One region of the Cryocola sp. 340MFSha3.1 genome, then DNA from elsewhere that is predicted to be linked to it. Evidence: predicted binding sites of a transcription regulator. Region 1 holds the regulator's gene; the other holds the start of a gene.
The links. Region 1 encodes HspR, which represses chaperone genes until heat shock. Its sites were predicted from a motif close to AAGTTGAGTCNNNNNGACTCAACTT; they were not measured.
Positions count from the first base shown of each region.

Region 2: H284_RS0104210 (ATP-dependent Clp protease ATP-binding subunit) is a predicted target of HspR. The motif match lies at 8,795-8,819, and genes of this name have one in related genera.

Region 1 is NZ_KB911088.1:342,206-353,493, forward strand. It holds gene dnaK (molecular chaperone DnaK) at 1-19, shown strand, start outside; gene H284_RS0112650 (nucleotide exchange factor GrpE) at 22-687, shown strand; gene H284_RS0112655 (DnaJ C-terminal domain-containing protein) at 820-1,830, shown strand; gene H284_RS0112660 (heat shock protein transcriptional repressor HspR) at 1,833-2,246, shown strand; gene H284_RS0112665 (cysteine hydrolase family protein) at 2,351-3,088, opposite strand; gene H284_RS0112670 (fascin domain-containing protein) at 3,206-4,102, shown strand; gene tdh (L-threonine 3-dehydrogenase) at 4,246-5,289, shown strand; gene H284_RS0112680 (glycine C-acetyltransferase) at 5,292-6,479, shown strand; gene H284_RS0112685 (alpha/beta hydrolase) at 7,010-8,392, opposite strand; gene corA (magnesium/cobalt transporter CorA) at 8,474-9,442, shown strand; gene H284_RS0112695 (TetR/AcrR family transcriptional regulator C-terminal domain-containing protein) at 9,450-10,130, opposite strand; gene H284_RS0112700 (amidohydrolase) at 10,214-11,288, shown strand, end outside.
Region 2 is NZ_KB911087.1:876,191-887,478, reverse strand. It holds gene H284_RS0104265 (SHOCT domain-containing protein) at 51-542, opposite strand; gene H284_RS0104260 (NAD(P)H-hydrate dehydratase) at 659-1,531, opposite strand; gene H284_RS0104255 (histidine phosphatase family protein) at 1,524-2,231, opposite strand; gene H284_RS0104250 (hypothetical protein) at 2,228-3,178, opposite strand; gene H284_RS0104245 (helix-turn-helix transcriptional regulator) at 3,188-4,045, opposite strand; gene H284_RS0104240 (SDR family oxidoreductase) at 4,147-4,923, shown strand; gene H284_RS0104235 (DNA glycosylase AlkZ-like family protein) at 4,960-6,045, opposite strand; gene H284_RS0104230 (alpha/beta fold hydrolase) at 6,068-6,778, opposite strand; gene H284_RS0104225 (DUF2000 domain-containing protein) at 6,828-7,292, opposite strand; gene H284_RS0104220 (Lrp/AsnC family transcriptional regulator) at 7,396-7,851, shown strand; gene H284_RS0104215 (aldo/keto reductase) at 7,908-8,726, shown strand; gene H284_RS0104210 (ATP-dependent Clp protease ATP-binding subunit) at 8,838-11,288, shown strand, end outside.

The sequences.
Region 1 (11,288 bases):
GGACGAGGAGAAGAAGTAATCATGTCGGACCAGAACGGCGGCTCCTCGGAGCCAGAACACGAGGAGCCGATCATCCGCGACAAGCGGAGGATCGACCCCGAGACCGGGAAGGTCCGGCAGCCCGAGGGTGAGCAGAAGGCGGACGACGCCGGCGAGCACGACCTCGCGCACGAGGAGCTCGTCGACGTCGGACCGGCCGAGAACCAGGAGGAGGGTCCCATCCTGAGCGATGACGACCTCGACATCCTGTCCGGCCAGACGACCGCCGAGCAGCTCGCGGCCGAGCGTCTCGCCGACCTCCAGCGGGTGACCGCGGAGTACGCGAACTACCGCAAGCGCACCGAGGCCAACCGTGAGATCGAGCGCGAGCGTGCGGTCGGCGATGCGGTGAAGGGGCTCATCCCCGTGCTCGACGACCTCGAGCGCGCGGAGAAGCACGGCGATCTGGGGGAGGGCAGCGCGTTCTTCACCATCGCCGCCAAGCTCCGGACCGCGGTCGAGCGTCTCGGCCTCACCCCGTACGGCGAGAAGGGCGAGCCCTTCGACCCGCAGATCCACGAGGCGATCTTCCAGCAGCCCACCCCCGGCGTGACGGCGGACACCGTCGCCGAGGTGGTCGAGACCGGCTACCGGCTGGGCTCCACCACCGTCCGGGTGGCGAAGGTCGTCGTCGCGGTGCCGGCCTGACCCGGCGACACGGCGCACGGCATGGCGGAGCGGCGGGGAACGGTTCCCGCCGCTCCGCTCGGCCCGTGCGCGCTCGATTTTTCATGCAGACTTCATCCACGAACACCGACAACGACTTGAGAGGAGGCGCCCGTGGCTAGCCAAGACTGGTTCGACAAGGACTTCTACAAGGTCCTTGGCGTCTCCAAGGACGTCAGCGAGGCGGACCTCAAGAAGACCTACCGCAAGCTCGCCCGCAAGTACCATCCCGACTCCAACCCCGGCGATGCCGCCGCGGAGGCGAAGTTCAAGGAGATCAGCGAGGCCTACTCGGTGCTCAGCGATCCGGAGGAGCGCAAGGAGTACGACCAGATCCGCGCCATGGGGACCGGTGCCCGGTTCACGGCGCCGGGGTCCGGCGCCCAGGGCGGCTTCGACGACGTCTTCGGCGGGATGTTCGGCCAGGGCGGAGCGGGCGGCCAGCGCCAGTATTTTCCAGGAGGAGGGGGCTTCCAGCAGGGCGGCGGCGATTTCGACGACGTCTTCGGCGGGCTCTTCGGCAACGGCCGATTCGGCACGACGACGGGCGGGTTCCGCGGCTACGGCGGCCCGACGCGCGGCCGTGACGTGACCGCACACACCACCATCGACTTCGTGACCGCGACGCGCGGCGAGACCATCACGCTGCAGGCGTCCGACGGCAAGCCGATCAAGGTCAAGATCCCCGCCGGCGTCGCCGACGGGCAGAAGATCAAGCTGCGCGGCAAGGGCCAGCCGAGCCCGGACGGCGGTGAGGCGGGCGACATCGTGCTCACCGTCTCTGTGCGCAAGCACCCCGTCTTCGAGCGCGACGGCCTGAACCTCCGCGTCAACGTCCCGGTCACCTTCGCGGAGGCCGCGCTCGGCGCGACCATCGAGGTGCCGACGCTCGGCGGCGACCCCGTCAAGCTGCGCGTCGCCCCCGGAACACCGAGCGGCCGCGTGCTGCGCGTGAAGGGCCGCGGCGTCGAGACCAGCAAGGGCACCGGCGACCTGCTCGCCGTGGTCCAGGTCGCCGTCCCGTCGCACCTGTCCGCCGACGCCAAGGAGGCGCTCGAGGCGTTCGCCGCGAAGCTTCCCGACGAGAACCCGCGCGACGACATCCTGGCCAAGGCCCGGAGCTGACGATGGACGAGCACAGCCAGGTCTTCGTGATCTCGATCGCGGCAGAGCTCGCGGGCATGCACCCGCAGACGCTCCGCCAGTACGACCGGCTCGGACTCGTCAGCCCCAGCCGGACGGCCGGCAAGTCGCGCCGCTATTCCATGCGCGACATCGAGAAGCTGCAGGAGATCGCCCGCCTCGGCTCGGAGGGCGTGAGCCTGGAGGGCATCCGCCGGATCCTCGAACTGGAGGATCAGGTGGGCGAACTCCGCGGCCGCGTCCGGGAGCTGGAGACCGCCCTCGCGGACGAGCTCCTGAACCGTCCGGGCCGCCGCGTGTTCGCGGCCGGCTCCGAGGGCGAGGTCGTCTCGATGCGCGCAGGCACCCGCGTGCGCCGCAGCAACCAGCTCGTCGTCTGGCGCCCCCTCGAGCGCTGACCGCTCGACCGCTCGCGTCCCCCGAGTCCCATCTTCCGTCAAGGTGCACGTCGTGGCTGCTAAATCCCCGAAATAGCCGCCACAACGTGCGCTTCGGCGCCGGGTCAGAGCGACGAGACGCCCTGGCCGACGTAGAGGGTGTTCTGGATGTTGTGCGCCTCGGTCGCGGCGATGTCGTCGTCGATCCCGGCCCGCACCTCGCGCATGAGCTTGTGCAGTTCGGCGTGCTTCTCCGGGAGCCGTGCGTGGCCGGTGCTGTCCCACAGGTTCGACACCGGCAGCGTGTCACCGGCCTCGACCGCGAGCGTCCACTCCTCCGTCGTCGCGACGGCGGCGAACTCCGACTGCATCGTCACCAGCACGCTGCGGTGGAGGGCGTCCGCCGAGATCGCGCCTGCCTCGTTGACGAGGTCGAGCGTGCCCGTGGCATCCGACAGGAACTCGACGGTGAACCCGAGCTCGGACGCATCCCGAGCCGTCCCCGCGCAGCAGTGCTGCGTCATGTAACCGGCGATGGTGACCGTGTCGACGTCGTTCGCGCGCAGCCAGGTCTCGAGATCGGTGCCGGGGAACGCGGAGACGCTCCCCTTGGTCACCACGTGCGCGGGCGTGCGGTCGATGATCGTCTCGTGCAGGGCGGCGCCGTCCGAGCCGCGCGCGAAGACCGGCGACCCCTCGTCCTCGATGTGCTGCACCACGACGACCGGCACGCCGTGGTCGTCGGCTGCGTCCCACGCGACCTCGATGTTGGGGATGGACTCCATCAGATCCGGGTAGCAGATCTTCAGGTTCCCGGTCACGTACTCGTTCTGCAGGTCGATCACGATCAGCGCGCGCTTCATGGCTGAACTCTAAAGGTCTCGCCGTCGTGTCGACAGCGGATCTCGACAATATGCTCCTGGTCGAACGTCGGAGGTCCATGACAGGCTGGGCTCTACCACCTCACATTGGAGCCCAGAGTGCGAAATGTCTCTCGTCAGTACCGAACGATCGCGGCGGCGGCGATCATGGCCATCACCGGGGCCGGCTTGGTCATGCCGGCCGAGCCGGCAGCAGCATCAGCCGTCGACCCGTCCAGCCGGGTCAGCGCGCAGGCGCAGGAGGTCGGGCATGTGACCGCACGAGCAGAGCTGGTGGATCCCGGATGGACGACCTCGAACCCGGCGCGCGTGGGCGACGCCGTCGCCATCCGCACGACGATCGCCAACACCGGAAGTGTCGCGCTCGACGGCACGCGCTGGAACAGAGCCGACGACCCCGGCTCTCCGTGGGGCGTCCGAGAAGACCCGCTTCAGCCCGGGGAGCAGTTCGTCGCGACGCTGAAGCACGTCGTCACGCCCCTCGATCTCCGAGTCGGCTACATCGACTACACCGTGGAAGTGAGCGCCTATTGGGAGGCGTCCCAGGGCGGCTACCGGGTGCTGTCGGCCCGCTCGCAGGCCGTGACAGTGCTGCCCGCGGCGGTGGTCGGCGATGTCCAGCTGGTCGCGCAGGTCAACGGACTGTACGTGACGGCGGAAGACGAGGGCGAGCGGCCGCTGATGGCGAACCGGTCGCAGGCCGGGCTGTGGGAGCAGTTCACCGTGCTCAACAACGGCGACGGAACCATCAGCCTCCGCGCCGGCGCCAACGGCAAGTACGTCGTCGCAGAAGACGAGGGCGCCAGCGCGCTCATCGCGAATCGCACCGCGATCGGCCCCTGGGAGAAGTTCACGGTCGTCCCCAACAGGGACGGCACGATCAGCCTGCTGGCGGTCGCCAACGGAAAGTACGTGAGTGCCGACAACGCGGGTACGGGTGCGCTCATCGCCAACCGGACGACCATCGGCGCGGCGGAGAAGTTCCTGATGCAGTGACAACCCGAGGTGGTCGGCGCCATCGTCGTCATCGACGACTCACCCGATGCTGCGAGGACTAGGCTTTTGCTCGGCCGCCCGCGCCCACAAGGCGCACCGGCGGCCGAGCGATGAAGCACACCGACTCCCACGAGGAAGCGACGATGAGAGCCCTGTTCAAGAGCGAGGCCGGGCCCGGCCTCGAACTGGTGGATGTCCCCGAGCCCGAGATGGGTCCGGAGGATGTCCGGATCCGCGTTCTGCGCACCGGCATCTGCGGCACCGACCTGCACATCCAGCGCTGGGACGACTGGGCGGCGTCGGCCGTGAAGGCCCCGCTCATCCCCGGCCACGAGTTCTTCGGCGAGGTCGTCGAGGTCGGACCGCTGGTCCGCGATGTCGAGGTCGGCGACCTGGTGTCCGGCGAAGGGCACATCGTCTGCGGCACCTGCCGCAACTGCCGAGCCGGCCGCCGCCAGATGTGCATCCGTACCCAGGGTGTCGGGGTGCAGCGCGACGGCGCCTTCGCCGAACAGCTCGTCCTCCCCGCAACGAACGTCTGGGTGCACCACAGCGCCATCGAGCCGGAGGTCGGCGCGCTGTTCGACCCGCTCGGCAACGCCGTCCACACCGCGCTCGCCTTCCCGGTCGTCGGCGAGGACGTCCTGGTCGCGGGATGCGGTCCCATCGGCCTGATGGCCATCGCGGTCGCCCGCCACGTCGGCGCCCGCTTCATCGTCGGCACCGACATCAGCGCACAGCGGCTCGAACTCGCGCGCGGGATGGGCGCCGACTTCACCGTGGACGTGTCGAAGCACGACATCCATGAGGCGCAGACGGCGCTCGGGATGCGCGAGGGCTTCGACGTCGGCTTCGAGATGAGCGGCGCCCCCACTGCGCTGCCCTCGATGATCGAGAACATGAACCACGGCGGCCGTATCGCCATGCTCGGGCTGCCGTCGAAACAGATCGCCGTCGACTGGGGCATCGTGGTCACCCACATGCTGACTCTCAAAGGCATCTACGGCCGCGAGATGTTCGAGACGTGGAACGCCATGGGCGCGATGCTGCAGACCTCTGTCGAACTGCACGACGCGATCGCGTCGATCGTCTCCGACCGCTTCCCCGCCCGCGACTGGGAGAAGGGGTTCGCCGCCGCCGCGTCCGCAGGTGGGGGCAAGGTCATCCTCGACTGGACGGAGGTCTGAACGTGTACGGAGGATTCCGGGAGCACATCGCGACGCAGCTGCAGGAGATCGAGGAGGCCGGCCTCACCAAGCGTGAGCGCAGCATCCACGGCCCGCAGTCGGCGCTGATCACCGCCGACGGCCAGGAGGTGCTCAACTTCTGCGCCAACAACTACCTCGGGCTCGCCGATCATCCGGCCCTCCGGGACGCCGCCAAGGCGGCGCTCGACGACTGGGGCTACGGGATGGCGAGCGTGCGCTTCATCTGCGGCACCCAGGAGCAGCACCTCGAGCTGGAGCGGCGGGTGTCGCGGTTCCTCGGCACGGAGGCGACCATCCTGTTCTCCTCCTGCTTCGACGCCAACGGCGGCGTATTCGAGACGCTGTTCGGCCCGGAGGACGCCATCGTCTCCGACGAGCTGAACCACGCATCCATCATCGACGGCATCCGCCTGTCGAAGGCCCAGCGGTACCGCTACAAGAACCGCGACCTGGCCGACCTGCGGGCGCAACTGGAGGCGGCGCGGGATGCGGGAGCGCGCTTCACCGTCATCGTCACCGACGGCGTCTTCTCGATGGACGGATACATCGCCCCGCTCGCGAAGATCTGCGATCTGGCGGACGAGTTCGGAGCGCTGGTCTTCGTCGACGACTCGCACGCGGTCGGTTTCGTCGGGGAGCACGGCCGCGGCACGCCCGAGTTCTGCGGGGTGGCCGACCGCGTCGACATCTACACCGGCACCTTCGGCAAGGCGCTCGGCGGCGCCTCCGGCGGCTATGTCTCGAGCCGTCGCGAGATCGTCGACCTGCTGCGGCAGCGCTCGCGGCCGTACCTGTTCTCGAACACCCTCGCGCCGTCCATCGTCGCCGGAACCCTCGCTGCGCTCGACCTGCTGGAGCAGTCCGACCATCTGCGGGCGCAGCTCGTCACCAACGCGGAACTGTTCCGGCGGCTGATGACCGAGGCGGGATTCGAACTGCTGCCCGGTGCGCATCCCATCGTCCCTGTCATGTTCGGGGATGCCGCGCTCACCGCGCGCATGGCCGACGAGATGCAGCGCCAGGGCGTCTACGTGACGGCGTTCTCCTACCCCGTGGTGCCGAAGGGCCGCGCGCGCATCCGCGTGCAGCTGTCGGCAGCGCACACGGAGGAGGAGATCCGCCGCTGCGTGGATGCGTTCGTCGCGTCGTGGGAGGCCGTCGCCGCGTAGCGGGCCCTGCCGCACGCGTTCCGTCGAGGCTCGGGCGGTCCGCCTCCCGGGTGCGCTGCGGTCGCGCCGTCCGCATCCCGCGTGTGGTTTTTGGTCGCGCATCCGCATGCCGTGTGTTGTCTGCGGCTGTGCGGTCCGCATCCCGCGTGCTGCCTGCGGTCGCGGCGGTCCGCTCCCGTGGTGAACGGAGGTCCTGGCGGTGGGACCGCCCGCGATGTCCTCCGTTTGCCGCAGCCGCCCGGCGCGTCGGCTGGGATCGCCTCCGTTTCCGACCGGCCGACGAACAGGGCCGCGTTTCCGGTCACGCCGCGTGCCGTGGCGGAAACGAAGGAGAAACGCCCGGCCCCGCCGCTGAGGCGCGCGAATGGGAGGAGTCGCGGGGTGGGAGGGCGCCCATCCTCCTCCGTTGCGTGCGTGGATGCGTTCGTCGCGTCGCGGGAGGCCGTCGCCGCGTAGGACGAGATTTGCGCCAAATCTCCGTTATGAGCGACGGATAACCGAGATTTGGCGCAAATCGTGAGGGGGTGGGCTCAGTCGTCGAGCGACGCGCGCGGCCGGCGCATCGTCACACCGCGGCGGGCGAAGAACAGGCCGAGCGTGATGATCAGGAACACCGCGAGCACCGACAGGTCGACCATCGCGATCGTCCCGCCGACCGCCGCCGCCTGCGTCAGACCGCACGCCCGGCCGGTCTGGTCCGCGGCACACAGGAACCGGTCTCCCTGGCCTGTCGCGCCCGTCTTCACCCACGATCCGATCAGCTGGTTGTAGCCGGTGGCCAGGCCTTTCACCAGGGTCGGACCAGAGTGGCCTTCGCCGGGGACGGCCCAGTACGTGACCTTCCAGCCGGCGTTCTCGGCGGCGGTCGCGGTGTCTTCGACCTGCTGGCGGAAGTGCGGGTCCTCCGCGCCGGCGACGAAGATCCCGACCGTCGGCCGGGGGTAGTCGTTGGCGGCGAGGACGTTGGCCGGCCAGGTCTTCTCGTACGCCACCTGGTCGCCGCCGAAGTAGTGGTCGCGGGTCACGGTCGGCCGGTACTCGCCCGGCTTGTCCGGCCCGGAGATGTCGATGACCGCTCCCCAGGTGTCCGGGTACTTCGCGCCCAGGTACGCAGCGCACTCGCCGCCGTGCGAGAAGCCGGCGATCACGCGGTCGGCGCGGTCCGACGACGCCGGGAGGTTCGCGTCGATCCAGGCGGGGACATCCTGCGACAGGTACGTGTCGAGCTTGCCCGCGGAGGTGTCGGCGCACGGCGGGTTCTTGTCGACGGCGCCGAGCTGGTCGACGACGAGCACGAACGGCGCCTGGTCGAGCCGCTGCTGCCCGAGGCTGTGCAGGGCGTCGAGAGTGGCCCCGAGCGTCGGGTTGCCGGGCTGCCCCATCATCATCTCGACGACCGGACGCGTGCCCGACGGGTCGCGCAGCCACCCGGGCGGCACGAACAGGTGCGCGGCCCGCGCCTCGAAGCCGGATCGGGTGGCCGGGATGCGCACCGCCAGCTGGTAGCCCTCGGCGAGGGTCTTCGCCGTGACGGGGATGCTGCGGCCGGCGACGATGGGCCGGGCCAACGCCGGCTGCACGGTGACACCGACCACTCCGACCGTCAGCGCGGCTGCGACCGCGGCGACAGCGATGCGCGCACCCCGCTGCCCGGCCGACTGCAGCACATCCCCGATCGCCAGCGGCAGCACGGTCGCGGCGAGCAGCATGGCGAACCAGCCGGCCCCGGTCAAATCAGGGCGGGGGAGCAGCACCACGCCGAGCACGACGAGGGCGAGTCCGACGAGCTGCCCGGCGATCACCGCGATGACCGTCGCGGTCGCACGGAACCGCCAGGCCCGGCGGGCGAACCGGTACGCCGGGTACGCGCCCACCACGACGAGGGCGGCGGCGAGCCAGGCGAGCGCGGACATCGTTGTCAGTCTAGGTGCGCCCGTGTCCGTGGTCCGGGAGGAGCCTGCGTCGGGCGTACGGTTGCTCAAGAAGGAGGCGCGATGATCGTCGACAACGCCGTGTACGTGGACGGCGTCCGCACCGAACCGCCGTCGCTCGAGGAGACCAGCGAGACGGTGCGCGACCGCGGAGGCTTCGCCTGGATCGGGCTGTACCGGCCGAGCGAGAGCGAGCTGTCCGCCGTGGCGAAAGAGTTCGACCTTCCGGCGCTCGCCGTCGAGGACGCCCTCTCCGGTCACCAGCGCGCCAAGATCGAGAAGTACGGCGACATGCTCTTCGTCGTACTGCGGCCGGCGAGCTACGTGGACGAGACGGAGAAGGTCGAGTTCGGCGAGGTGCACGTCTTCCTCGGCGATGACTTCGTCATCACCGTCCGGCACTTCGAGACGCCCGATCTGGCGCGGGTCCGCAAACGGCTCGAGGGGGACGCCGCGCTGCTGGCGCACGGTCCGATCGCGGCGCTGTACGGCATCCTCGACGAGATCGTGGACGAGTACGCGCCTGTCGTCGCGGGCCTCGAGGACGACATCGACGAGATCGAGGACCAGCTGTTCTCCGGCGATCGCGGGGTGACGCGGCGCATCTACGAGCTGTCGACCGAGGTGATGCACTTCCAGCGCGCCGTGGACCCCCTGAAGGATGTGCTGCGCAGCCTGCGCGAGGGCCTGATCGCCCGCGAAGCGGACGAGGGCCTGCGGGACAGGTTCCGCGACGTCGAGGATCACGTGATCCGCGTCACCGAACGCGCGGACGGCTTCCGTCAGATCCTGCAGAACGCGCTCACCGTGCACACGGCGCTCGTGGGCCGGCAGCAGAACGACGAGGTGAAGAAGATCTCCGGCTGGGCGGCGATCCTGTTCGCCCCGACCCTCGTCGGCACGATCTACGGCATGAACTTCCGCGTCATGCCGGAACTGCACTGGGCCTTCGGTTACCCGTTCGCGCTCCTGCTGATGCTCGGGATGGGCGTCGGCCTGTACGTCGTCTTCAAACGGAAGGGCTGGATTTAGCCCCGCGTCATCCCGCCGCTACGCGCACGCGCTCGTAGCGCACACGCAGGCCGTCGAGCAGGGCGGTGAGCCCGATCTCGAACGCCGCATCCGCGGGCGTCGTCGCGCCGAGCGCCCGGTCGCGCGCCGCGTAGGCCGAGGCGAACGACGGAACCTGGTCCTCCGCTCCGGACGGGTCGAACATGTTGGCGGGCGCGATCGCGTCGAGCGCCGAGCCGAGTATGAACGACTCGACCGCGACGATCGTCGGCAGCACCTCGGGTTCCGGCCAGCCGGCGCGCACCATCGCCTGGACGACCGTGTCGTACATGTGCATCGTGCGCAGCGCGCCGGTCAGCGGCAGGGTGGCGAGGAGGGCGATCGTCGGGGGATGCGTCGCGAAGGCGAGGCGATACGAGTGCGCCCAGTCGAGCATCGCGGCATCCCACGGCAGGGTCGCGAACGCGCTGACGTCGATGCGGTCCGAGATCAGCTCCCGGACGCCGGCGATGACGTCCTCCTTGCCGTCGACGTGGTTGTACAGGGCGCTGGGCCGCACGCGGAGGGCCTGCGCGAGCCGCGCCATCGTGAAGCCCTCGGCGCCCGATTCGTCGAGCAGGCGGAGGGCGGCCTCGGCGATGAGATCGCGGGTCAGCACCGTCGTCTTCGGGCGCCCCACCCGACGCGCCGGGCGATCGATCTCGGCCATGCTCTTCCCCTCCGGCTCGATCACACCCTAGTATCTGACGAAATAAAAGAACGCCGTTCATTTTTCTGTAACACGGAGGCTGTATGAGCACGACCGTCTTCACCGGTGGCACCATCCTGAGCAGCTATCGCTCCGACGCCGTCGAGCACACCGCGGTCGCGGTGGAGGACGGTCGGATCATCGCCATCGACGCCGAGGCCCGCGCCCTGAGTGCCACGGCCGGCGAGACGGTCGACCTGCTCGGCGGTGTGCTCGCTCCCGCCTTCGGCGACGGTCACGCGCATCCCCTGCAAGGTGGGCTGGAGAAGCTCGGCCCCCAGGTGCGGAGCTGCACATCGGTCGAGGAGATCGTCGCGTGCGTCACGGCGTGGGCGGACGCGCATCCCGAGCAGGAGTGGATCTACGGCGGAAGCTACGACGCGACGCTGGCGCCTGACGGGATGTTCGACGCGCGCTGGCTGGACGCCGCCATCCCGGACCGCCCGGTCGTGCTGCGGGCGTGGGACTACCACACGGTGTGGGTGAACTCGGAGGCGCTTCGGCGGGCCGGGATCGACGCGAGCACGCCCGAGCCCGCGCTGGGCCGCATCCCGCGCCGGTCCGATGGATCTCCGCTCGGCATCCTGCAGGAGCCCGGAGCGGTCGATCTCCTGATCCCCGCCGAGCCCGGTCGGACGCACGACGAGCGTGTCGAGGCCCTGCGACTGGCGACCGCCGAGTACGCGGAGCTCGGGATCGCGTGGGTGCAGGATGCCTGGGTCGAACCGGCCGAGGTGGAGGCGTACCTCGAGGCGTCCACGCGAGGTCTGCTGTCGACGCGGGTGAATCTGGCCCTCCGCGCCGACCCCGTGCGCTGGCGCGACCAGGTGCCCGAGTTCGTCGAGTCGCGCCGCCGCGTCGAGGAGCTCGGCGATCCGCTGCTGACCGCCGCCACCGTGAAAGTGTTCGTGGACGGCGTCATCGAGAACCACACGGCGGCCATGCTCGCCGACTACACCGACACCCCGGGCGACCGCGGACTCCCCAACTGGGATGCGGCCGAGCTCACCGCGGCGGCGGTCACCTTCGACAAACTGGGCTTCCAGCTGCACCTGCACGCGATCGGCGACGCCGCGACGCGCACCGCCCTCGACGTCTTCGAGGCGGTCGAGAGCACCA
Region 2 (11,288 bases), on a different contig from region 1:
CGACTGCTGCGCCGCGCCCGTTCGTCACGACGAACGCCCGACCGCGGGGGTCAGACCGTCGGCGCTGCCGGCGGCGGTGTCGCCGGTCCGGCCGGTGCGGCGGGTGCCGCGGGTGCCGCTGCGGAGGCGGCCGGAGCCGACCCGCCCGTCGCACCGTGGCTGCTGAGTGCGTGCGCCTTCAGGTGCGCGAACTCATCGGGAGTGATCGCGCCGCTGTCGAGCAGCGCTTTCGCCTTGGCGATCTCGTCCGCCGGGCTCGATCCGGCGACCTGCCGGATGTAGTCGTCCGTGGCCGCTTGATACTGCCTGGCCTCCTTCTGGTTGCGCTCCGCCATGCCGGGGCCGCGGGCGATCAGGTACACCAGCGCCGTCAGGAAGGGCACGAAGATCAGGAAGATGATCCACAGCGCCTTCCACCACCCGTTCAGCTTGTGATCACGGAACAGGTCGCTGATGATCGCGAACAGTGCGAACAGATAGGCCACGAAGGCGAAGCTCCAGAAGAAGAGCCAGATGACGCTCCAGAAGTTGCTCCAGTCCATGTTCGGTTTCCCCTCTCCACTCCAGCTCGGCGAGCCTGGATGTGGGCTGAGAGTAACGCCGCACCTGTTCGCGCGGCTAGACATATTCCGCGGCTGATGCCGAACTGCCGCCGGGGTCAGGAGAGGGCGTCGAGCTCCACGGTGAGGCGGTCGACGATCTCGGAGGCCAGGTAGCCGAGCCGGCCGACACTCGCGGCGAGCGCGTCGCCCGCCGAAGCGTGCAGGTAGGTGCCCCACACGGCGGCCTGGAGAGGGTCGGCGCCGCGCGCGGCAAGCCCGGCGATCGCGCCGGCCAGCGCATCCCCGCTGCCGGAGGTGCCGAGGCCGGGGTCCCCGTTGCCGACGGTCAGCAACCGGCCGTCGGGGGAGGCGACCCGTCCGAAACAGCTTACGGTCGCGCGGTAGCGGCGGGCGAGTTCGAAAGTGTCGGCATCCAGGTCGTCGGTGTCCCGGCCGAGCAGCCGCGCCGCCTCCTCGGTGTTGGGAGTGAGGATGCGCGGGACGTTCCCGACCAGCCGCGGATGCCCGGCGAGGGCTCCGAGGGCGTAGGCGTCGAGGACGAGCACGGTGTCGTGGCCTGCGGCGTGTGCGGCGCGGGGCAGCATCCGGGCGGTCTCCGCAGCGTCGTCCAGTCCCGGCCCGATGAGGACGGCGTCTGCGGACGCCAGGTCGGCGGCCGCGGCGCGGACACCGGCACCGCGCACGCTTCCGGACGAGGTCTCGGGAAGGGGCACGACGCCGCACTCCGGCAGGGCCACGGCGACCGGGGCGGCGACGGACGCGCCGACCGCGAGCGTCAGCCTCCCGGCTCCGATCCGCAGGGCCGCACGCCCGGCGAGCAAGGCGGCGCCGGGGGAGCGCAGGGCACCGCCGACCACGAGCACCTCGCCACGGGACCGCTTGGATCCGGACGGCTGGGGCAGCGGCCAGGCGCGCAGCAGCTCGGGGGTGACGCGCTCCGGTGCGGGCGTCGTCGTGCGCTCACGCATCGGTGCGCGCCTGGCCGGGGTGCTGGGTGGCGGGGAGTCCGGCCACCGCGAGATGGGCGTCGTCGGCGAATGCCCGCAACGTCCACTCGGCGCCGTCGCCGGTCAGCTCGGTGACCGAGGCGTTCGCGACGGGATGCGTCAGCAGGTGCTCGGCGAGCTGCCCCTCGGTCATGCGCAGCAGCACGTACAGGAAAAGACTGACCACGGCGTCGTGGGCGAACACGACGACCGTGCCGGTCTCGGGAAGATCGCGCAGGAACGAGCGGATGCGCAGCGCCACATCCGTCCACGCCTCGCCACCCGGCGGGCGGTAGTAGAACTTGCCCGCCCAGCGCCGGCGCTCGGCCTCCAGCGGAAGCCGCCGCTCCACCCCGAGGGCGGTGAGGCGGTCGAGGATGCCGAGCTCGCGGTCGCGCAGGCGCTCGTCGAGCCGCAGAGGCACCTCCTCGCCGAGCGCGAACCGGGCGGTCTGGATGGCGCGACGGTAGGGCGAGCTGAACAGAACGGCGTCCGACGGGAGCGCGTCGCGGAGCCGGGCGCCGAGGGCGGCGGCCTGCAGCTCGCCGAGCGGCGAGAGCGTGATGTCGGGGTCGCGCGCCTCGACGGAGATCACTTCGGCTCCGGCCACCTCCGCGGCAGCCGCGGCCACGTTCGCCGTGCTCTCGCCGTGCCGGATCAGGAGCAGGGTGCGAGCGGTCATGTCCTGGACTGTACGCCCGCCCAGTCGAGCACGCGCAAGGCCCGCAGCGTGTTCCAGCGGCTGGGCTCGCCGATCTCCTCGAGCGGGATGGCCGGCCGGCCGGGCAGCAGCCGGTCGAGCGCCCATCGGCCGTCCGGGCCGCGGCGGGAGAGCACGGCCTCGACCGCTTCGGCGATGCGCTCGGCGATCCAGCCCTCGGCCGTGAGGCCGGAGGCGCGCAGGTGGTCGAGTCCGCGCAGCACGTCGTAGTGCCAGTAATAAGGAAAGGAGAAGCGCAGCCACTGTTCGTCGATCAGCTCGCCGGTGGACCGGCGCCGCATCATCCCGCGCACCAGCAGGTAATCCTGACCGCGCTTCAGCGGATCGTCCAGATCGGTGCGCCCGGTCGCATCGCGATAGGCGGCGAGGCCCTCCACGACGCAGATCGTGCTGTGGAACGAGCCGGGCGCATCCTTCGTCTCGGCGTAGCAGTTCCACCCGCCGTCGGTCTGCTGGCCGTCGAGCAGCTTCTCGACGAGAACGTCCGCGGGCCGGCCGAGCGCCGCCGCCGCGGTGAGCACCCGGCCGTTGATGCAGGGCTCGATCTCTCCGTCGAAGAAAGGGCTGTCATCCCACTCCTCGCCCCAGTCGACGTTGGCGGCCACGCGGTCGATGGCTTCGCGCGTCCGCTCGCCCTCCGCGCCGAACAGCCCGAGCAGCAGCACGACGCTGTCTGTGGCGTCGCGGTCCTCCGGCTTCCACACCGTGCCGCCCCACGTCCCGCGGTCGTCCTGGCGGCGCAGCAGCTCGGCGCCCCAGCCATCACGCTCGACGCGGGAGCGCTCCTCGGCCACCTCGTCCGCCGGCGCCCCGAGCAGATCCTGCAGCGTCTGCCAGCGGATGGCGGGGTCGCCCTCCAGCAGCCAGCGGATGACCGCGTCGTCCCGGCTCCATCGCGCTTCGCCCACGCGGCCAGGCTACTCCCGCGGTGTCGCGGCGGCGAACGACTGGGTGCCCAGCACACTGAGCAGCGCCAGCTTCTCGGCGGCCTCGGTGCGCGGAGCGGCCGTCAGCACCAGCAGGCACTGCGACTGGTCCTCGGTGAACAACGCCTGGCAGTCGAGCTCGATCGCGCCGAGCTCGGGATGGAGAAGGGTCTTGTGGTCCTCGAAGCGACGGGCGACCTCGTGACGCTCCCACAGCTCCGCGAACTCCGGGCTCTCCGCCAGCAGAGCCCGGACCAGCTCGCCGGCGCGCGAGCGCGGACCGAGCGCGCCGTACGCATCGCGCAGCGAGGCGACCTGAGCACGGCTCTGTCGGGCGCGGTCCTCCTCCGGGTACTGCGCTCGCGCGTTCTCCGGATCGGTGAACCAGCGGTAGTACTCGCTGCGGGCGAGACCCGTGTAACCGGAGCGGTCGCCGAGCAGCGCGACCGCCATGCGGTTCTGGACGAGCGTCTCGCCGAGATTGGAGAGCACCAGCGCCGGGGTGTCCTCGAGCCGGTCGAGCACACGCTGCAGCGCGGGGGAGACGTGGCCGCCGCCCGAGAACCGGTCGGGGGTGTTGTGACCCGCGACCCGATACAGGTAGTCGCGCTCGTCGTCGGTGAGGCGGAGCGCCCGGGCGAGCGACGACAGCATCTGCTCGCTGGGCTGCGGGCCTCGGCGCTGCTCCAGCCGCGTGTAGTAGTCGGTGGACATCGCGGCGAGCATGGCGACCTCCTCGCGCCGGAGCCCGGGCGCGCGACGGCGGAGTCCGTTCGGGAGTCCGACGTCCTCCGGGCGCAGCATCTCGCGGTGGCGGCGCAGGAAGTCGGCGAGTGCGGCACGGTCCATCCCTCCATGATGACGCCGACCGCTGCCGCGATCCAGGGATCGGCGATCCCTGGATGACCGCTCCACTTCCTCGCCTGGCGCGGCGCTCGCACAGTGGAGGCATGAACATCACAGGGAACACCGTCTTCATCCCCGGCGCCACCAGCGGCATCGGGCTCGCCCTCGCCGTGGCTCTGCACGAGCGCGGCAACTCCGTCATCGTCGGCGGCCGACGCACCGAGCTGCTCGAGCGGATCGCCGCGGAGCACCCCGGCATCGACACCGTCCGGATCGACACCGCGGACGCCGAGAGCATCCGCACCGCGTCCGCCGAGGTGCTGGCCTCTCATCCCGACCTCAACGTGCTGATCGCGATGGCCGGAATCATGCGCGTCGAGGACTGGCACACGCCCGCCGGATTCCTCGACTCCGCCGAGTCGGTCGTGACCACCAACGTCCTCGGGCCGATCCGGTTGATCGCTTCCTTCGTCGAGCACCTGCAGACCCGCCCGGATGCGACCATCGTCACCGTGTCGTCCGGTCTGGCGTTCACGCCGCTCGCGGCGACGCCCAGCTACAACGCCAGCAAGGCGGCCATCCACATGCTCAGCGAGAGCATCCGGCTGCAGCTGGCCGACACGTCCGTGCGGATCGTGGAGCTGGAGCCTCCCGCGGTGCGCACGGGCCTCCTGCCCGGTCAGGAGGCGAGTGAGTTCGCCATGCCGCTCGACGAGTTCGTTGGCGAGGTCATGACGCTCATCGAGACGCAGCCCGACGCGAAGGAGCTCCAGGTGGAGCGCGTGAAGTTCCTGCGCTACGGCGAAGCGCGCGGCGACTACGACCGTGTGGTCGAGGTGCTCAACGCATCCGACCCGCACGGCAAGGACGCGGCGGCCTGACCGGGCGCTGCAGGTCGGTCCGGCGCCGCCGGGCGGTCAGTCTCGGGTGACCGTCAGCCCCAGCCACGCGGTCAGGTCGTCGATCGCGGCATCGACGGCGTCGCGTGTGCTGGGGCCGAACGGCTCGTCCTCGTGCACCGCGGCGACGCGCAGCACACCGGCCTTCCGGTCCGCCGCGGCGTCGAGCTTGCCGACCAGGCGGTCCTCGTGCAGGATCGGCAGCGCGAAGTAGCCCCAGCGGCGCTTCGCGGCCGGTTTGTACATCTCCAGCAGGTACTCGAACCCGAACAGCTCCTGCGACCGCACCCGGTCGTGGATGAGCCGATCGAAGGGCGACAGCAGCGCCGTGCGGCCGGCGAACGGGTGCCCGACAGCGGCCGGATCGACCCGCCACTCGCGGTCGCTGCCCTCGACGCGCACGGGGACGCCCGCGTCTCCGACGAGCTGCGGACGGGCGATGCCGAGGGCGCGCAGGCGGCGCTCATCGCGCAGCCGGGTCGCCTCCGGTTCCGGGACGACCTCGATGCCGGTCGGGTACACCCGTTCGGCGAGGTCCCACGTGCGCTGGCGGCCGATCCGCCCGGCGACGGCGACCTCGCCCAGACCCTGCAGCAGTTCCAGCATGTGGGTGACGTTCTTCTCGTGCGTCCATCCACTCGACTGCCAGGGCGTTTCGGCGGTGTCCGGGATGTCCTTCGAGAGCAGGGGACCCGCGTCGCGCAGCCGGTCGAGCACGTCGCGCCGGAACCTCGGGTTCGCTTCGAGCCACGCCCGCCACCCGCGGTGGATGGGACCGGCCGACATCCGGTCCAGGTTCAGCCCGAGATCGGTCACCGGGCGGACCATGGCGAACGGAGGCTGCACAGGGTCGTCCTGCGACTTCAGCTCATACAGGGTGCGGTCGTGCTCGACCGCCTCGGCGAGCTGCTCAGGACGGTATGACGCCCCGAGTCGTGTGAAGGAGATCAGGTCCGCACTCGGGGCGATGGCGGCGGTCGGGTCGAGCTGCAGGAAGGTCAGGTGCTCGACCAAAGGGACGAGGCCGAGCGGCCGTTCGGCGTCGAGCCGTTGCGCGCGCACCGCGATGCGGCGCGCCTCGTCGCGATCCAGCATCTCCGTCATGGCTACGGCGATCTCGCAGCGCTCAGCGGTCCGCGAGCTCTGCCAGGAGCGCGCCCAGCTCTGACGGCCGGGTGAACATCGGCCAGTGCCCGGTCGGCAGCTCCAGCACGTCCCAGCGCTCCAGGCGCCCGACCTCGGCCACGGCCGGCTCGCCGCCGTCGAGCCACGAGCGCAGGTCGGCGGGCGTGAACTCGCACGCGACGATGGTGGCCGGCACCGCGCGTCGGCGGGAGTCGTCGGCGAGCTCGATCGGACCGGCGACGACATCGGCCGGTTCCGGCACGGCGATCCGGCGGAACTCGTCCCGCTGCTCGTCGGTCAGGTCGATGAGGTCGGCGTCCTCGAAGTCCTCCCAGTCGGGAAGCTCGACCTGGCCGTCGGCCGCCGGCAGGTCGGGTGCGACGGACCCGCCGGGCCCGAGCGGCCAGGAGTCGACGTACACCGTGCGCGCGATGCGATCGGGACGCTCGCCGGTGGCCGCATAGGCCAGGGGGCCGCCGCCGGAATGACCGACGAGCACCACATCCCGCTCGTCGCCGCCCAGCTCGTCGATGGCGCGCACGATCGCATCCACATGGTCGCGCACACGGATGCGGCTGCGGTCGGTGTCGCGCGACTCGAGGCCGGGAAGCGTGAGCGGATGCGCCGTGTGGCCCGCACTCTCGATGGCCGGGATCACCTCCCGCCATGCGTCGGCGCCGAGCCAGAAACCGGGGACGAGAACCATCTGCATGGGGGCGACGCTACCGCGGGGCACCGACATCTGGGCAGGGGCCGCGCACTCAGAGCAGGGCGAGCCGCCCCACGATCTTGTCGACGCGGTTTCGGGGACCCACCACGCTCACCGCGTAATAGGGGAGCGCGTCGGATGCTGTCCCCGCGACCGTCTCGAGGTACTCGTCGTAGACCCGCGTCAGCTGGGCGGCGGCGGGCATGTCCGCGACGAAGACGCCCTCCGATGCGTCTGCCTTCGCCCGGATCGCCGCCAGCTGCTCACCGCTCGCGCGAAGCACCGAGCATCCCGCCCACGGGAGCCCGGGATGCGTGCTGCCGTCCGCATCCACCGCGTCCGGTCCGAGCAGCCCGGTGACGCCCGCAGCCGTCGCCGCTGCGGTACAGATCGCCGCGTTGGCCGCGATGCCCGTCGGAAGGGACTCGTCGACGACGACGACCCACTTCAAGCGCGCCGCACGCGTGGGCGCCGCCGTGTCCACTTCGTCGGGCAGGAAGCCGACCTGATCCGCCATTCGTCGTCCTCTCGTTCGGTGGGATGGGGACGAAGCTACAGAATCCGAGGAGACAGCGCTTGAACTCCGAACTTCGTTCGGCGCGTGCTCTATCCTGGGCGTCATGGACGAACTTGATCGGGCGATCCTGCGCGAACTGCAGTCGGATGCACGGAAGAGCAATCGCGACGTCGCCGCGGCCGTCGGCGTCTCGCCGAGCACCGCGTTGGAACGGACGCGGGCGCTCCGGCGCAGGGGAATCATCCGCGGGGCGGTGCTCGATGTCGACCTTGCATCCATCGGCCGGCCCGTGCAGGCGCTCATCGCCGTGCGCATCCGTCCGCCGTCCCGGCCCGTCATCGAGGGGTTCCGTGACTGGGTGGCCTCACTTCCCGAGACCCTCGGCGTCTTCGTCACGAGCGGCAACGAGGACTTCATCGTCCACGTCGCCGTCGCCGACAACGAGAGCCTGTACGCGTTCGTGATCGACCGGCTGACGCAGCGCCGGGAGATCGCCGACGTGCGCACCAGCGTCGTCTACGAGCACCTCCGCAACGGGAGCCCGGAGCCGGTGGACTGAATCCGCGCGCGGGCTACGATGTGCGGCACCGCATCCTTCCGAGAGAGGAACAACGCATGCCCGCACTCACCGACACCTTCACCCTGTCGAACGGCGTCACCATCCCGAAGATCGGGTTCGGCACCTGGCAGATCCCTGACGGCTCCGAGACGTACGACTCGGTCCGCACCGCTCTCGACGCGGGCTACCGGCACATCGACACCGCGCGCGCCTACGGCAACGAGGCCAGCGTCGGCCGCGCGGTCCGCGACAGCGGCATCCCCCGCGAGGAACTCTTCATCACCACCAAGTGCCCCGCCGAGGTCAAGGATGCGGAGGGTGCCCGGCACGCCTTCGACCGGTCCACCGCGCTGCTCGACCTCGGCCCGGTCGACCTCTATCTCATCCACGCGCCGTGGCCGTGGAACGCGATCGGCAGCGACAACCGGGCCGGGAACATCGAGGTGTGGAAGGTCTTCGAGGAGCTCTACGAGCAGGGCCGGACCCGCTCGATCGGCGTCAGCAACTTCGAAGTCGCCGACCTCGAGTCGCTGATCGACGCCACCGAGGTGGTGCCGCACGCGAACCAGATCCGCTGGTTCGTCGGGAACACCCAGCCCGAGACGACGGCGTACAGCAAGGAGCACGACATCCTCGTCGAGGGCTACTCGCCGCTCGCGACCGGGCGCCTGCTCGACAACCGCGACATCAAGGAGATCGCCGACAAGTACGGCAAGTCGGTGGCCCAGGTGAGCATCCGCTACCTGCTGCAGAAGGACATCCTGCCGCTGCCGAAGTCGACGACGCCCGAGCGCATCCGCGAGAACGCCGATGTCGACTTCGAGCTGTCGGCGGAGGATGTGGCCGCGCTCGACGCCCTCGATTCGGGTGAGTGACGCGTCGGGGAGGCTTCGGGGCATGACGGAAACGGGCACGCGGGAATAAGGCCGTCCCTCCTGCGTTGGACTTGAGTGCACAAGGCTCAACTTTCAGAAACAGGAGAACACGTGCCTGAGAACTTCACTCCCGACGGTGACGGCGCCAACTCGTTCGACGAGTTCCTCGCCCGGTACCTCGCGGGTGAGCGTGCGCGTAACGCACGCTCCATCGACATCAGCCGCTTCCTCAGCCGGCGTACCCAGGAGATCCTGGCGGAGGCCGGACGGTTCGCGCTGCAGCACGGCCACAGCGAGCTCGACGCGCTGCACGTGCTGCGCGTGATGGCCGAGCAGGAGCCGGCAGCCGACGCCATGCGCCGCATCGGCGTCGACCCCTCCCGGGTGGCCGAGGCCGCCGAGTCGCGCCTGCCCGCCGCGGGCGACGTGATCCAGGCGGACGGCGCATCCATCACCGGGCCGCTCCAGCGCGCCCTCTTCCACGCGTACCAGGTGGCGCAGGCCTCCGGTTCGACCTACATCGACCCCGAGCACGTCTTCTTCGCGCTCGTGATCGGGCGGGACGCCCCGGCCGGTCGCGTGCTGCAGGCCGCCGGCGTGACGCCGGAGGCCCTCACCGAGGCGATGCGTCAGAGCACCACCGTCGGCGCCGGCCAGCCGGGCGACGCGGACGCCGCGCAGGACGACTCGCAGACCCCGATGCTCGACCAGTTCGGCACCGACCTGACCGCGCTCGCCCGGGACGGCAAGCTCGACCCGGTGATCGGACGTCTGGACGAGATCGAGCAGACCGTCGAGATCCTCTCCCGCCGCACCAAGAACAACCCGGTGCTGGTCGGTGAGGCCGGCGTCGGCAAGACCGCGATCGTCGAGGGCCTCGCCCGCGCGATCGTCTCCGGCGACGTGCCCGAGCAGCTGCAGGACAAGAAGGTCGTTTCGCTCGACCTCGCCGGCATGGTCGCAGGGACCCGGTACCGCGGCGACTTCGAAGAGCGGCTCACCAAGCTCATGGACGAGATCAGCGACGGCAAGGACGAGCTGATCGTGTTCATCGACGAGCTTCACACCGTGGTCGGCGCCGGAGGGTCCGGCGAGTCCGGCGGGATGGACGCGGGCAACATCCTGAAGCCCCGTCTGGCCCGCGGCGACCTGCACCTGGTCGGCGCGACGACGCTCAAGGAGTACCGCCGCATCGAGAAGGACCCGGCGCTGGAGCGCCGCTTCCAGCCGGTGACCGTCGGCGAGCCGTCGGTGGAGGACGCGGTCCTCATCCTCGACGGCCTCCGTGCCGCGTACGAGGAGCACCACGGCGTGACCTACACGGCCGACGCGATCCGCGCCGCCGTGGAGCTCTCCGACCGGTACATCTCCGACCGCTTCCTGCCCGACAAGGCCATCGACCTGATCGACCAGGCCGGAGCGCGTCTGCGCCTGTCGCTGGGCAAGCGCGTCGACACCTCCGCTCTGATGGAGCGCCTGGCCACGCTGGAGTCCGAGAAGAACTCCGCCGTCGCGGCCGAGCACTACGAGGAGGCGTCGCGTCTGCGTGACGAGATCGAGGCCGTGCAGCGTTCGCTGGACGAGCTCGGTTCCGCCCCGCGCGTCGAGGCCGTCGTCGGCGAGCCCGAGATCGCGGCCATCGTGTCCCGGTCGACCGGCATCCCGGTGTCGCGCATCGGTGAGGCCGACCGTGAGCGCCTTGCGCGTCTCGAGTCGGAGCTGCACCACCGTGTCATCGGTCAGGACGACGCGGTCGTCGCGGTCGCGAAGGCCGTCCGCCGCAACCGCACCGGCCTCGGTGACGAGCGCCGCCCGGTCGGCAGCTTCCTCTTCCTCGGCCCGACGGGCGTGGGGAAGACCGAGCTGGCCAAGTCGCTCGCGTCGTCGCTGTTCGGCGACGAGAAGGCGATGCTGCGCTTCGACATGAGCGAGTTCGGCGAGCGCCACACGGTCGCGCGCCTGGTCGGCGCCCCTCCCGGGTACGTCGGCTACGACGAGGCCGGTCAGCTGACCGAGCGCGTGCGCCGCAACCCGTACTCGGTGGTGCTGTTCGACGAGATCGAGAAGGCCCACCCGGACGTGTTCAACCTGCTGCTGCAGGTGCTCGACGACGGCCGCCTCACCGACGGCCAGGGCCGGACGGTCGACTTCCGCAACACGGTCGTCATCATGACCTCCAACCTGGGCTCGGAGTTCCTGGCGTCGCGGAGCGGCGCGCTCGGCTTCGTCCCGGCCGGCTCGGACGGCTTCTCCTCGGAGAAGGACATCCGCGACCGGGTCATGGGCAAGCTGCGCGAGGCCATGCGCCCCGAGTTCCTGAACCGCATCGACGAGATCGTGCTGTTCCGGAAGCTGGATGCCGAGCAGCTCCGCGACATCGTCCGCCTGCTGCTCACCGCGACGGCCTCCCGGCTGTCCGCCCGCGACATCGCCTTCGAGGCGACGGATGCGGCGGTCGCCTGGATCGCCGACGCCGGCTACGAGCCGGAGTACGGCGCCCGCCCGCTCCGCCGCGTCATCCAGCGCGAGGTCGACGACCGCATCGCCGAGCTCATGGTCAGC